DNA from 2 places in the Candidatus Chlorobium masyuteum genome. Region 2 is predicted to be linked to the other one. Evidence: riboswitches for the same ligand, from Rfam matches in the RefSeq annotation. Region 2 holds a riboswitch; the other holds the start of a gene.
The links. A riboswitch is a leader RNA that binds a small molecule or an ion and turns the genes downstream of it on or off. The one in region 2 is predicted to bind cobalamin.

Region 1: it holds a riboswitch for cobalamin, as region 2 does, so the genes downstream of both, G9409_RS07190 (TonB-dependent receptor plug domain-containing protein) here and G9409_RS08720 (vitamin B12-dependent ribonucleotide reductase) in region 2, are expected to answer to the same signal.

Annotation. Positions count from the first base shown of each region.
Region 1 is NZ_JAAORA010000003.1:94,528-103,499, reverse strand. Features, by position in the region: gene G9409_RS07200 (cobyric acid synthase) at 1-41, opposite strand, end outside; gene bluB (5,6-dimethylbenzimidazole synthase) at 35-679, opposite strand; gene G9409_RS07190 (TonB-dependent receptor plug domain-containing protein) at 876-2,816, opposite strand; cobalamin riboswitch at 3,069-3,308, opposite strand; gene G9409_RS07185 (SRPBCC family protein) at 3,443-3,907, opposite strand; gene G9409_RS07180 (aliphatic sulfonate ABC transporter substrate-binding protein) at 4,197-5,189, opposite strand; gene G9409_RS07175 (tetratricopeptide repeat-containing S1 family peptidase) at 5,283-6,890, opposite strand; gene G9409_RS07170 (DUF4405 domain-containing protein) at 6,961-7,452, opposite strand; gene G9409_RS07165 (glycosyltransferase family 4 protein) at 7,535-8,635, opposite strand; gene G9409_RS07160 (RNA polymerase subunit sigma-24) at 8,632-8,972, opposite strand, start outside.
Region 2 is NZ_JAAORA010000004.1:144,803-151,055, reverse strand. Features, by position in the region: gene G9409_RS08725 (aminoacyl-histidine dipeptidase) at 152-1,618, shown strand; cobalamin riboswitch at 1,733-2,010, shown strand; gene G9409_RS08720 (vitamin B12-dependent ribonucleotide reductase) at 2,243-5,683, shown strand; gene G9409_RS08715 (GNAT family N-acetyltransferase) at 5,952-6,253, opposite strand, start outside.

The sequences.
Region 1 (8,972 bases), on a different contig from region 2:
AAAATTGCAAGGGCACTTGATTTGTTTTCAGCTTTTACCATGTTTCGTAATGAACCAGTGAGTCAAGCTCCATTCTCGGCAGCCAGCCAGCCTGCTCAAGTTCCGGTGTTTCATGAAAAAAGCTTACATAGCCGACACAGAGCCAGGCAACCGGGACAATATGCTCCGGAATACCGAGTACTTCACGGATATGGTCGTTATGTATGATACTGACCCAGCCGACACCGAGGTTTTCCGCCCTTGCCGCAAGCCAGAGGTTCTGCACGGCACAGACCGAGCTGTAGAGATCCATCTCCGGGTTTGCTGTGCGGCCGATCACCACCTCCCCGCTGCGCGTTCGGTCGCAGGTGATGCAGATGCCAAGAGGGGATTCCATAATCCCCTCCAGCTTGAACGAGCGATACTGCTCCTGCTTCTCTTCGCTGAACATTGCCGCAGCTTCGGCGTGAGCAACCTCAAAACCATCCCTGACTTTGCGGCGAACAGCACGATCCTTGACAACAATAAAATCCCAGGGCTGCATAAATCCGACACTCGGCGCATGGTGAGCCGCGTCAAGAAGCCGCGAGATTACCTCTTCCGGTACAGGGTTTGCAAGAAACTGCCCCCGCACGTCCCTCCGGTTGTAGATGACCTTGTAGAGTGCCTCCCTTTCCTGTTCGCTAATGGTCATATTCATAACTATACATTGGTTATTGATTTAATCCTGTTTTTCCCTGCATTAGCGCATTAGAGCTCCTCTATAAATCGTCGTGAGCGGTTTGAGTGCGAGGCGGACGGAGCGCAGAAACCGGAATGTACAAGGAGTACTTGAGGATTTCGAGCACCGACCAACGAAGCAATCGGATCGCGTAACAGATTTATAGAGGTGCTCATTAAAAGGCAATCTTGACTCCTGCATAGGCCGACCTTCCCGGAGTTGCGTAACCCCAGGCCTCTTCGTACCAGGTATTGAATACATTGTCGATGCGTCCGTATAATTCGACCTTTTCGGACAGATTGTATGATCCGTTCAGGTTCAGGAGGAAATAGTCCGGAAGCTTGCCGACAGCTGTTCCGCTGCTATCCTTTGCTGATGCAACCTCTTTTCGTTCATCGACCCACTGCATGCCGGCACCAAATGCGGCTGATTTGCCGATGCGGTATCTGCCGGAGATGCCAACCTTGTTTTCAGGACGACGCACCAGCTGTACACCCAGAGGGTCTTCGGTTTTGTTATGGGTATAATTCATGGCGAGCTGAAGGGCCTGAAGCGGCTGCCATTCAATAAAACTCTCAATGCCCCGTGATTTGGATGTTCCGGCAACCTGGGCATATTTCCATGTTACCATATCAAAATCAATTCTGTCGTCATAGACCGATCGGAACCAGGTAATCCCGGCCCGGAGGTTATCACGAAAGCGATGTTCGACTCCGGCATCAATGCCGGTGCTTGTTTCAGGTTTGAGGGTTTCCGAGCCGTAATCCGAATAGAGCTGATAGAGCGAGGGGGCAAGAAAACCGGTACCGTAACTTGCCTTCAGAACGGTTTCGCCGATTCTGTATGACGGCGCTACCCTTGCCGTAACCTTACTGCCGAAAATCTCATTATCCTCATACCGGACTCCCGCTACCAGTTTCAGATTATCAACACTCCATTGATCCTGCAGCCAGATATTTCCCGAAAGTACCGACCTGTCGATCAGGGGTGCTCCCCAGACAAAGTCATGATAGTTCATACTCTCATTTTTGCCGGATAAACCAATTGTCAGCATATTGGCGTCAGTAACCTGCATATCGCCCTGCCAGCCGATCTCCTGCATCTTGCCGGTGAAGGTGTTTGTTTTTACGCCGTCGTTATCGAAATCGGTTCTCTCCTCATTGGTGAACTGCACGAATAGCGTGTTTCCGATTACCTTGCCGCAATTTTTATAGGCAACCCTTCCGACATACTGACGGCTGTCATTATGCTGCTCCTTCAGACCGGCGGGATTTGCTACATAGGATGGCCACACATAGGTAAACCGGTCACCGGTATAGCCGTTGGCCGACTCATCATACCGTACCGAAGCGTCAGTATAGCGAAAGGTGGTTTCAAGAACCGATGAGGCTGCCAGCTCATAGGAGTAGGATCCGGAGAGTGTCGTGTTTTCATAGCCGTCATGTTCACTGGTATTGCCGCTGTGCGGAATACGCGGATTGCGGTCGTCGGCAAAGGAAAATCCGTCTGACTTCAGTCGGGCAAGTGAGAGCGCATATGCCGATTTACCGGTTTTTCCGCTCACGCCCCCGTTGATTTTATACGTCCCGTATGCTCCCCCTTCGATACCGGCATAGGATTTCATGGGGCCATCGCCTTTTTTGGTCAGGATATTGATAACTCCGGCAGTGGCATTGCTTCCGTAGAGCACACTGAGCGAGCCTCGGACAACCTCAATCTTTTCAACATTGTCGAGTGTAAGGTTGGAGAGGCTTGCCGTACGGTTTGTCGTAGCCGGATCGTTGACCGGAACTCCGTCAATCAGTACAAGCGTGTTTTTGGCATCACCCCCGCGAATAAAGAGCGATGTCATGGAGCCTGGTCCACCGTTAGCGGAAACATCAATACCCGCTACACCTTTGAGCAGATCTTCTACCGTGTGCTTTCCGGAAGCCCGGATCTCAGCCGAAGTAATGACCGTTACCGATGCACCTCCGGCGTTACTGATTGAGTTGATGGTTTTTGTGGCCGTAACAACCGTCTCCTCACCGGTAAAGTGTTTTGGCTGTTCATCAGCAAGCAGACCTTTGCTGCTCAAAAGAGCGGCCATCACCACGAGAAATACTTTTTTGTTCATTGAAGGTGTAAACCTGTTTTCAGTTTTATAGAAGTAAACTGACAGGGGTCTTTCAAAGGCGGCATGTAACCGAAATCGACACTGTCTGCTCAAGATTTCCGCAACAGGTTTTTTGACTTCAAGAGAGTGACAACCGTTCAATGATGCTTAACGGTTCGGGAATATCAAAAAATGCTGTGCAAAAAGATCAAGCGGTGAGCAATGCAAAAGAAGTACAGCTTTGCCCCGACTATAACCCGTAGTCCGATCTTGTAATGCAAATAATAACTGGCAGGTCTCCTGACTATCACGGTCTCAATCTGCTCCGGCCTTCCCGCCGTTCCCCCTGGAGGAGAACATGCAGTGACCTGAAACTGCCACAAAGAGCGTGAGCATGTGGCCATGCCTCGCTTGTTGCGGTTACCGTTGTACAGTTGCGGGTACAGTTTACGATTTTCACGTAATTCCCTATTCTCCGGCTTTTAAGCCGGCACCAGCTACGACGAAAGAACAGTTGTAATGCCACATAGATAAGAAATTCCCGACAAAGAAACAAACTTCATCAATCCGGAATATTCGGTTTCATGTATCATTTACGCAATATCACAGCGTAATTGTGCGGCATCATCGGTAATGTTTTACGCTGCTTATAATCGTCCTAAAATCTCCTCAATCCGCTCTCTTCTGTACCTGAACACCTCCTCAAGTCGCCGGGAAACAATCAGCGTGTTGACGAACTCACCAAACAATCCCATCGGCAGGGCGTACTCAAGAGAGTCCACCATCTCAACACCGCCGGGAACCTCTCTGAAAGCGTGACGATGATGCCAGTACTCATATGGGCCGGAATTCTGGACATCTTCAAAAAAATAGGGTTTCGATACCATGGTGATCTCTGTTTCCCACTGGACGGGAATCATCATGAAGGGATAGAGGGTGTAGGTAATGATCATGCCCTCATATATGCGATTTTCACCCGTTCCGCTGGTTATGGTGACCATCATTTCAGGAGGAGTGATTTTTGACAGATTAGCTGGATTGGAGAAAAAAGCCCAGGCCTCCTCAATGGAGACCGGAATGCGCTGGAGGTATGTAAGGGAATTGATTCCCATGATGATTTTAAACGGATGATTTCATCTATACCAGTAATAACGCTTCAGATAATCAAATAGTAGCAGCACAAATTATAAGGAGAGATTGTCCTGACATATTTACTTTACAAGCATAAGAGGTGTTGGCTCCAGCTCCATGAGTGAGTTGCTCCGGTACCAGGGTCGCCCATCGGGTTCTGTAGAATAAAAAAAGCTGCCTCATTTTGCCTGAGAGGCAGCTTTTCGCAAGAATTTTTATGCACCTACTCTTTTCCGGTTGCGCCTTAACCGCACTCTTTCAGCATCGGTGTTATTTGCCCGGAAGAAAAGCGGGATCAACCAGATCGTCAATCACCTTGTTGGCTACACTGCTGTCACTGACCATCTTCTCCTTCACCAGAACGGGTACGGCTTCCCTCAGATGGATGATGTCTTCCATTGCCGGAACCGGACGGGAAAGATCAACCTTGCTGAGGGTCACCTTCGCAATCGGCAGGGAGATTCCGGATTCATCAGAGTAGATCACCGCCAGATCATCAGGATGGGTTACCGCCCACTTGCGTACTCTTTCATATATTCTGATGACCCGTGAGACCACGTCCGGGTATCTGACTGCAAATGGCTCTGTTATGGTCAAAAAACCATTACTGTTGAATGCCTCGTTACGGTAGATCACACGACTTCCGCTCTCCAGTTGACTTGAAATGCCGTAAGGATCAATGCCGGCCCATGCATCAACTTTATTTGTTTCAAGTGCAATACGCCCCTGCTTATGATTCAGGGGAAGAATTATTACATCACTTTTCTGTAAACCAACCTCATGCAACGCCCGGAGCAGAAAAAAATAGGGTTCAGTAACAGGCGTTGCTGCAATCTTTTTACCCTTTAGGCCACGGACCGATTTAATGGGAGAATCACGATTAACTACCAGTGAAATCCAGTCAGGATGCGAAAAGATATAGACCGCCTTGATCGGACTTCCTTTTGCTTTTGAGATCAGACTGGGCAGCGCTGACGTGGAGGCAAAATCTACACTGCCGTTTGTCAGAAAATCAAGCCCCTGATTACTCCCTTCGCTGAATATCCACCGGACAGCAACATGGTCTGCTTCAAACTCCTTTTCCAGCCAACCGAATTTTTTCAGGACGTAACTGAGCGGATTGTAATCGGCATAATCAATCCTCAATTCCGAGGGCATCGGTGCCGCCCGAAGTTCTGAAGGCATAAGCAACAGTGCCAACAAGCCTATGCATCTGATCATGGTGCGGAGTACGCTATGCTTTCTGATGGATAGAGTAGTCATCTTTCTGTTCCTCTGTTGACCTGCTTGATTGAAAAATCACTACACATAAATTGTTCAGGTGATTCATGACAACTCCCTTTTATGAGCTGCCCTTTACCGCATCGCGGTTTTAAAAAACATCAGCTTGCTGAAATTGTTATAGAATTGCTGGGCAAGATCCTGATTCAGCTCTTTCAGACGGGAATAGACCTCCATACCTTTTTGGCGATTACCGTGTTCAAGATAGTTCTGGCCAAGATTGAAGAGTACCGCATTGTGATTCGGATCAATAAGAAGGGCTTTCAGATAAGCGTCACGCTCCTGAATTTCCATCTTTGATTTATTATAGGCAACCCCCAGATAGAGCCATGCATCAACATAAGCCGGATTGACGACCAGGGCTTTTCTGTAGGCTTCGAGCTGCTTGACATCCTGACCGGCCATGCCATAAGCCTGACCAAGTTTTATCAAATATTGTGCATTGCCGGGAGAGAGCGTTGCCGCTTTCCGGTAAGCCTCGACAGCTTTAATGAATTGGCCGGCATCGCGATAGGCATGACCCATATTATACCAGGACGAAGCGTCCCCTGGTGTGATCCGTAACACCTCCAGGTAAGCAAGGATGGCTTGTTCATACTCCCCGTTCTGAACACAGGCATTGGCAAGGTTGATCCAGCCGAGAGCATAATCATTGTTGAGCCTCACCGCTTTTTTGTAAGCCTCTATTTTTTTGAGCTTTTGCCCCTCCCTGCCATAGGCGGCACCAAGATCTGCCCAGTATTGAGAATATTCAGGACGAATAAGAACCGCAGCCTGATACGCTTCAATTGCAAGGGTCAGATCACCTTTCTGAAGATAGGCGACACCTAAATACCCCCATGCGTTGCTGCTTGATGGAAGCTGTTTTGTCCATCTCTGGCAGAGCTGGACCATCCCTCCCCAATCCTGTTTTTCCTCAAGGGCGGTAACCTGATAGGTCCAATCAATATCGTTGGCATTTACCTTTGACTCTACAGACTGACGATTAGGAAGATCGATAACCCACTCCACAGGAAGGGCGAAATTCAACTGTTGACCCTGTTTGAAAAAATAGGTGGGCAGACCAATCAACCTGGCATTCTCATCAAACAGACCACCCCCGCTTGAGCCGAGTGATATTGGTGCAGTAGACTGAATATAGTGTCCTTTATCGACCGTTCGCAGGCCGGAGATGATACCGTCGGAAAAAGTCAGCTCAAGTCCCTGGGGTGCACCTATGGCATAGACTTTGGATCCTACCTTGAGTTGATTGGTGTCTCCAAGGATGAGTTGCGAGGCTTGCAGGCCGGAGACTGTAAGGGAGCAGACATCCCTGAAACGGTCGGTATAGCGGGCTTTGGCCGGATACTCTTTTTTCTGGTAGATAATCGCCAGTCGTCCGGCTTTTTCAATCACATGACAGTTTGTTGCCACGTTTCCGGAAGGCAGAATAATGCCGCTCCCCATGCTTTGCAGCTTGTTGTTGCTGTCATAGTTCTGTACGACTACCACGCTTCCGGAAATATCCTGGAAAACCTCGGCTGCGGTTTTTGCTTCAACCAGATGCGAATTTGCGGCTGAAAGCAGCAACAGGCAGATCAATGAACGGGCGGTTCCATACAGAAAATGATTGAACCCTGAGGGTTCGGGAGGTGATGCAGGTTGAAGTTCCCGCTTCCGGAGTGCGTTGATCTTCTTTTTCATCTGAGCAACAGGTTGATAATGCGGTTACCCTGGATTTCCCATCTCTGTCAATTGTATTGTACCCGGACCATCATTCAGCGGGTTTACTCCGGCTGTTCATCTCCCCGGCTGATCCCTGAATGCTCTGCGGTTTGTTTACCGGTTTGCCTTCCCATGACTTGGCGATGGTTTTGCCAAACTCAAGGATCGCTGAAAAGGGCTCTATCTTGTAGTAGGTGCCAATTCCGAAGAAGAGCGAGAGCGCCATAATGAAAACAAGCTCTCCGGGACTTTTGATCCCGGCAACGGCTTTTGACTTCACGTAGGAGAAAAAGGCCTTCCAGTTAATCACAAGCAGATGGAAGAGTGAAAGCAGGGAAAAGGCAAACCCGAAAATAATGTGCTGGTTCTGCCACTCCCCTTTAGTGAGGCCGATCATACGCCATGCCGCAGCAGCGGGTGCTCTGCCTGAAGGCCCGATATAGAGAATCACACCCGAAACAAGAATCATCAGAAAGGCGATGAAGAGCCCGAAGCTGATGAACACTCTCCAGGTAAACGATTTATGCAATGCATCAGCCATGATCTACTCTGGTTATTTCATTAATAAAATTCCGCCAATCCACATCATGTGTATTCATCCTGACGTCGTATAGCCATCGGGATCAGCGGAAACTTGGAACTCCATTTTTGAGCAATGGAGCGGATAGTGGATACCGGTTTATTTTTTTCTCCTGCAGGCTATAGTAGAGATCTTCATAGTTCCCCACCATTTCCGAGAGCGAAAAACGCCGTTCAAACTCATTCCGGCAGGTTTTTCGTGACAGGCGATCCACATGATGAATAGCATCAATAAACTCCTGCTTGCTGTTACAGATAAATCCCGTTTTGCCATGCGTGATCACTTCCGGAGCAGAGCCACAACCTCTCACAATCACCGGTGTACCGCAGGCAAGAGCTTCAATCATCACCAGGCCGAAGGGTTCAGGCCAGTCAATGGTGTTGAGCAGCGCTTTGGCATTTTTCAGCAGCCCTACCTTCTGGCGGTCATCCACCTCGCCTACATAGTCTATGAGCGGGTGATCAAGCAGAGGCCTGATTTTTTTGTCAAAATAGTTCTGATCGGCCGGATCAATTTTAGCGGCAATTTTCAACGGGATATTGCACGCTCTGGCAAGCATGATTGCCTGCTCGGGTCTTTTTTCCTCTGAAAAACGGCCGAGGTAGAGGAAATAGTCATCAGGGTGCTCATTAAACTCAAAACAGGATGCGGGATATCCATGATATATGGTTTTAGCCCAGTTGATATCCGGCACCGGAGCACGTTGTGAATCGCTGATGGAAACATAGGCCATTTCAGGATAGAGTCGCAGCACATCCCGGTAGTTGCCAAGATCAAGCCGGCCGTGCATCGTCAGGACGGTTGGCACCTGCGCCTTGTATGCATAGGGGAGGGTGAGGTATTCAAGATGGGAATGGACGATGTCGAACTCCCTGAACATCTTCTCATAGACACGGCTTAACATCATCATGTTGACGATGATCGGCGAGTAACTTTTTCTTCCAAGACGGAGAGCCTCTTTAATCGGGGCAACCAGCCTGGCACTTGTCAGGGAGTCTCCTGAAGCAAAGAGGGTGACATCATGGCCCTTCTCGACAAGCCCCTCTGTCAGATGATAGACAACCCGCTCTGTACCCCCGTACTTTTTTGGAGGTACGCGCTCCACCAGGGGTGCGATTTGAGCTATGCGAAGTTTTTTTTTCATTGCAGTGCTCCGGCAATCGGCAGACACATCTCTATCGGAGGTATTAGCCGTTGTGTGTTGACAAGAGATTTTCGCCCAAGCGACAACCACCATCGAACTGTTAACAGGGGTTTGCCGATTATCTTTGATATATCCCTGTGCCTTATTCCGGGTATCTCTGATAGCAACACCGAGAGTTTTATGTCGGCAAACCGCTGACGCAGTGACTCTTCACTGCTGACGCCAATCAGAGTGGAGACATCAGCAGCAAGCTGCCCTTCGGGCTCAATACTGGTGAAATAGCATGATCTGAAAGTTCTGAATATCTCCTTGTCGGTCATATCCTGATCGATCCTGC
Region 2 (6,253 bases):
GAGCGATTGATATTGGAGACTGATCTATCGGGTAACCTGAAAAAAATGAACAAGTTGTCGCCTGTTATGATAGTATTACAAACCTTATGCCGAGCTGGATCTCGGCGCTCCCGGAAAATGAGGGTTCTGCCCTCCAACAACAATACATTTTATGAACAACGATATTTCAGGGTTGAGCCCGCATGAGGTTTGGAGGCATTTTCAGAGCCTGACCCGTATTCCCCGGCCTTCGGGCCATGAGGAGAAGATTCGTGAATTCATGACGGCATTCGGTCGCAACCTCGGCCTTGAGAGTATTGTGGATGATGCTGACAATGTCATTATCCGCAAGCCGGCCACTTCGGGACTGGAGAACCGGAAGGGGGTGATTCTGCAGGCTCATCTGGATATGGTGCCGCAGAAGAACACCGGAAAGAGCCATGATTTTGCAAAAGATCCGATTGAGACCATTATTGATGGCGAGTGGGTGCGGGCCGATGGCACCACACTTGGTGCTGACAATGGTGTCGGGGTTGCGGTAGCGATGGCCGTGCTTGAGTCTACAACGCTAAAGCATGGTCCTATTGAAGCGCTCTTTACCAGCAACGAGGAGGCCGGGATGAGCGGGGCAATGGGTCTGAAACCCGGAGTGCTGAAGGGTGAGATTCTCATGAATCTTGATTCGGAGGATGATGGGGAGCTCTTTATCGGCTGCGCCGGAGGTGTCAACGTAACCTCAACTTTCAACTACACTGAACACGCTCTATCGGAGGACTACCAGGGCTTCAGGATCAGCGTAACCGGCTTGATGGGCGGCCACAGCGGTGTGGATATCCATCTGGGCCGTGGTAATGCCAACAAGATCATGAACCGGATTCTCTATGAAGGCCATATCGGGTATGGTTTGCAGCTTATATCCATTGACGGGGGAAGTCTGCGTAATGCCATCCCTCGTGAATCCTTTGCCGTTGCTGCTGTTCCCGAAGTAACGGCGGCTGCTTTTCTTGACCGACTCTCTGTTTTGAGGGGCACCATACAAGATGAGCTGCGAGCGGTTGAACCAGCCCTGCAGATTGAAGTGGTTTCTGTTTCTCTCCCCGAAACGGCTATTGAACCGGCAGTGTTTCTCAGATTGATGAAGGCCATCTATGCCTGTCCGAATGGCGTTATGCGAATGAGCAGTGAGATGGAGGGTCTTGTTGAAACCTCCAATAATCTTGCCATGGTGAAATCCGGGAACGGCACAATTGCTGTTGACTCTCTCGTCAGAAGTTCGGTTGATTCGGCGAAAGTCGATCTTGAGCACATGATCACGGCTCTTTTTGATCTTGCAGGGGCGGGTTCGGTGGTTGACGGAGGCTATCCCGGCTGGAAACCGGATCCTGAGTCGCCGATTCTGAAGATCATGCAGGATCTATTTCAGAAGAAGTTCGGGAAGATTCCTGTGACGAGTGCGGTTCATGCGGGTCTTGAGTGCGGTATTATAGGAGGCGCATACCCTGCACTTGATATGATCTCTTTTGGTCCCACCATTCGCTACCCGCACTCTCCGGATGAGAAGGTGCATATTCCCTCTGTCGGGAAATTCTGGGATCTGCTTGTTGCTGTGCTTGGTGATATTCCTGTTAAAAATTTGTGATTTGCTGTAGTGTCGTCCCGATCTTTTATCTGACTCTGTTTTTTCCGGAGATCGCGAAAAATGAAGATTACCCTCTTTTGCGGTTGAAAGCGAGGGAAAAAAACAGTACACTGTTATCAGTTCTTTTTTTCTGGTGCCGGACTTGAAATGGTCCGGATAATAGGGAAGTACGTGAGATTCGTACACTGTACCCGCAACTGAAAAACGGTTCGCTGGAGAGGGGAGGCAAACAACCCAGTTTGTTCATTTTCTATTCAGCAGGATCAAGCCACGTCGTTATCCGAGATGTTACCACCGGAGAGACGGGGGAAGGCTTTTTCCACATTGAACGCCTGCCGAAAGGGCAGAAAACCGTTGATAGTCAGGAGACCTGCCGGAAAGATATTGCCATTTGACTTCGGGATCAAAGTCAGGCAATAAACCTTGCATTTTTTCACAGGAAAGAAGGGAAAAAAAACAGAGAAATTGTCTCGAATAGCCATCTTTTTCGATAAATGTTATATTAAACTTTATTGGAAAATCTGATATCGAGCAGAGAGTGTCATTGAGGGCGCAAGTCCGCTAAGTTATAATTATATAATTATTTATACAGTCACATATCAATACTGATACTGGAGAATCTCTATGAAAATTTCCCGTCTGTTCACCAGTCCCGGCGAAAATGTTTTCGACAGGTTTGAATACACGACACGCTCTTCGGTTCTGCGGAATCCGGACGGTTCGAAAGTGTTTGAAATGACCGATATCGAGGTGCCGAAACAGTGGTCGCAGGTTGCCGCAGATATTCTTGCACAGAAATATTTCCGCAAAACCGGGGTGCCCCAGCGGGACGAAAATGGCGAAATTATTCTTGATGCCGAAGGGCATCCTGTGACCGGCAGTGAGCACTCCATCAGGGAGGTTGTTCATCGTCTGGCAGGGTGCTGGAAGGATTGGGGTGAGAAAAACAGATATTTTGATACAGCGGAAGATGCCCAGACCTTTTATGATGAGGTCGCTTTCATGATTCTCAAGCAGATGGGCGCACCCAACTCTCCGCAGTGGTTCAATACAGGCCTTAATTTTGCCTATGGCACGACCGGGCCTGCACAGGGTCACTACCATGTTGATCCTGAAACGCGTGAGGTGAAGGAGTCCGAGGATGCCTACAGCCGCCCGCAGGCTCACGCCTGTTTTATCCAGTCGGTCAGTGACGATCTGGTCAATGAGGGTGGTATTTTCGATCTGGCGATTCGTGAGGCGAGGGTATTCAAGTTCGGCAGCGGCTCGGGTACCAACTACTCCAACCTTCGCTCGGGAGGTGAAAAACTGAGTGGCGGCGGAAGTTCGTCGGGTCTGATGAGTTTTCTGAAGATTTTTGATTCTGCGGCCGGAGCTATAAAATCAGGCGGCACAACCCGCAGGGCAGCCAAGATGGTTATTGTCGATATCGACCATCCGGATGTGGAGAAATTTATCGAATGGAAGGCCAAGGAGGAGGACAAGGTTGCCTCGCTCGTGGCCGGATCAAGAATCTGCTCCCGTTTTCTGCAGGCCATTGTTGAAGAGGCTCTTTTGAACGGTTCTGACCGCAAGGAGAATCCGGCACTCAACCGCCTGATTCAGAATGCGCTCAGCAGGGCCGTGCCGATGAGCTATATCATACGGGTGCTTGCTTTGGTCGAACAGGGATTCACGACGCTTGATTTTGATGAGTATAACTCCAATTATGAGTCGGAAGCCTACCAGACGGTCGGCGGCCAGAACTCCAACAATACCGTCAGGGTGACCAACGAGTTCATGAAGGCGGTGGAGAATGACGATATCTGGCAGCTTCGCCAGCGTACAACCGGCAAGAACGTCCGTGCAGTAAAGGCGCGTGATTTGTGGGAGAAAATTCTGCTCAGTGCATGGAAGTGCGCCGATCCGGGCTTGCAGTTCGATACAACGATCAACGAGTGGCACACCTGCCCGGCAAGCGGACGGATCAATGCGAGCAACCCCTGCTCGGAGTACATGTTCCTTGACGACACAGCCTGCAATCTTGCAAGTCTCAACCTTATCCATTTCATTGATGAGGAGTCGGGCAAGGTAAAGATCCGTGAGCTGCAGCACGCTTCAGCTCTCTGGACTATCGTCCTTGAAATTTCAGTGCTGATGGCGCATTTTCCTTCAAAGGAGATTGCCCGCCTGAGTTACGAGTACAGAACGCTCGGGCTTGGTTTTGCCAATCTCGGCACCGTACTGATGGTGCTCGGCATCCCTTACGATTCACCAAAAGCGCTGGCCCTTGCCGGTGCAATTGCATCGGTCATGACCGGTCAGGCCTATGCCACCTCGGCAGAGATGGCGCATGACCTCGGAGCTTTTGCCGGTCACAGCGCAAATGCAAAGGATATGCTTCGTGTTATCCGCAACCATCGCCGGGCAGCACACAACCTCTCTGAAGAGGAGTATGAGGGGCTTTCGGTCAGCCCTCGCGGTATTGATTCGGAGTACTGCCCTAAGGAGCTCTTCGAGGCTGCCGGAAAGATCTGGGATGAGGCGCTCCAGAAGGGCAAGAAGTATGGTTTCCGAAATGCCCAGGTGAGCGTGATTGCGCCTACCGGCACCATCGGACTGGTTATGGATTGTGATACGACCGGAATTGAGCCGGAGTTTGCTATTGTCAAATTCAAGAAACTGGCCGGTGGCGGCTACTTCAAGATTGTCAATCAGTCGGTGCACAAGGCGCTTGAACGGCTCGGTTACACCCCGTCACAGATTGACGACATTGAGCACTACTGCAAGGGGCATGGCACGCTTGCCGGTTCGCCCTCCATCAACCGACAGTGGCTTAAAACCCGCGGCTTCAGCGATGAGAAGATTGACGTGGTCGAGTCGCAGCTTGAAACGGTTTTTGATATCCGTTTTGCCTTTAACAAATGGATTCTCGGAGAGGAGTTCTGCGCTTCGCTCGGTTTCAGTGATCAGCAGCTGAACGATCCAGACTTTGATCTGCTTCAGGCTCTCGGCGCTACGCCGGAGGATGCCGAGTTGGCCAATGACTATGTGTGCGGCACCATGACCATCGAAGGTGCTCCTCATCTGAAGCTGGAGCATCTGCCGGTCTTTGACTGCGCCAGCCGGTGCGGCAAGAAAGGTCAGCGCTATATCAAGCATATGGCCCATGTGCGCATGATGTCGTCGGTACAGCCATTTATTTCAGGCGCGATCTCCAAAACGGTCAACATGCCTTCTACCGCCACTACGGCTGAAATCGGTGAGGTCTACACCTCGGCATGGCAGCATATGATCAAGGCTATTACGGTCTACCGCGACGGTTCAAAGCTCTCCCAGCCGCTCAACAGCTCCAGCTATCAGGATCTTGACGAAGTCATTATGCTTGGCACCGAAGAGAGCCTTGACGAGACCAAGGGTCCCAAAGAGGTTCAGGAGCAGATTGTTGAACGGGTCTATCACCGCTCCGAGCGCCGCTATCTGCCGAAACGCAGAAAGGGGTACATCCGTGAAGCCTATGTTGGTGGACACAAGGTCTTTCTCAGAACAGGGGAGTATCAGGACGGCTCTCTCGGTGAGGTTTTTATCGACATGTACAAGGAGGGCGCTTCCTTCAAGGGGCTCCTCAACTGTTTTGCCGTGCTCGCTTCAAAAGCGCTGCAGTACGGTATGCCGCTTGAAGAGCTGGTGGACAGCTTTACCTTTACCCGCTTTGAACCGGCAGGTGCGGTTCAGGGCCATAATGCCATCAAGAACTCCACCTCCATTCTGGATTATGTTTTCCGCTCAATCGGCTATGACTATCTCGGCCGGAAGGATTTTGTTCATGTTAAAGCTGTTGATGAGGTGCATGAGGGTGATGCCGAGGGCATTAGCGGCTCGAACGGTCATGCGCCTGTTGCCGAGCCGGCCCTTGCTGTTCACAGTAGTTCAGAAGGCTCCTCAACCCGCAAAAGCCAGGTCTATCAGGCCAAGGTTCAGGGCTATACCGGCGAGCAGTGCGAAAACTGCGGTTCCATGCGCGTCAAGCAGAACGGGACGTGCAAGGTTTGTGAGGATTGCGGCATGACCACCGGCTGCTCCTGAACCTCACTGTACCTGTTGCGCGGCTCGATTGCCTCGTTGGGCGGTGCTCGAAATCCTCATGTACTCTGTGTACATTCCGGTTTCTGAGCTCCTTCCGCCTCGCTCTCAGCCGCTCACGACGGTATAGCGAGGTTCACCCCCGATCAGAGGATTGATTTTGGATGCTGGATTTTGAATTAAAGAGTCAGGATGGCTGAAAAAGCTTTCCTGACTTTTCTTTTTTTTACCACTCTCATTTTTCTTTCCGTCTACTATATCCGGGTACAGGTCAGATTTTGCTGATGGTGCTCAGTGGTAAAAAGAGAGTGTGAAGGCGGTCGATGCAGGGAATAAAACCGTGGTGTAGATAAAAGGCTTCTGCTTGTTCATTTTTTGCGTCAACGAGCAGTGCATATACTGCCATTGATGAAGTTGATGACCTGAGAAGGGCATCAGCGATAAGAGCGCTGCCGATCCGCTTTCCCTGATAAGAGCTGTCAACGGCGAGACGCCCTATTCTTGAGGCGGTCACTGCATGATAGCGAGGCATTTTCCTGGTGATCACTTCAGGTAACCCAGGCAACGGTATTT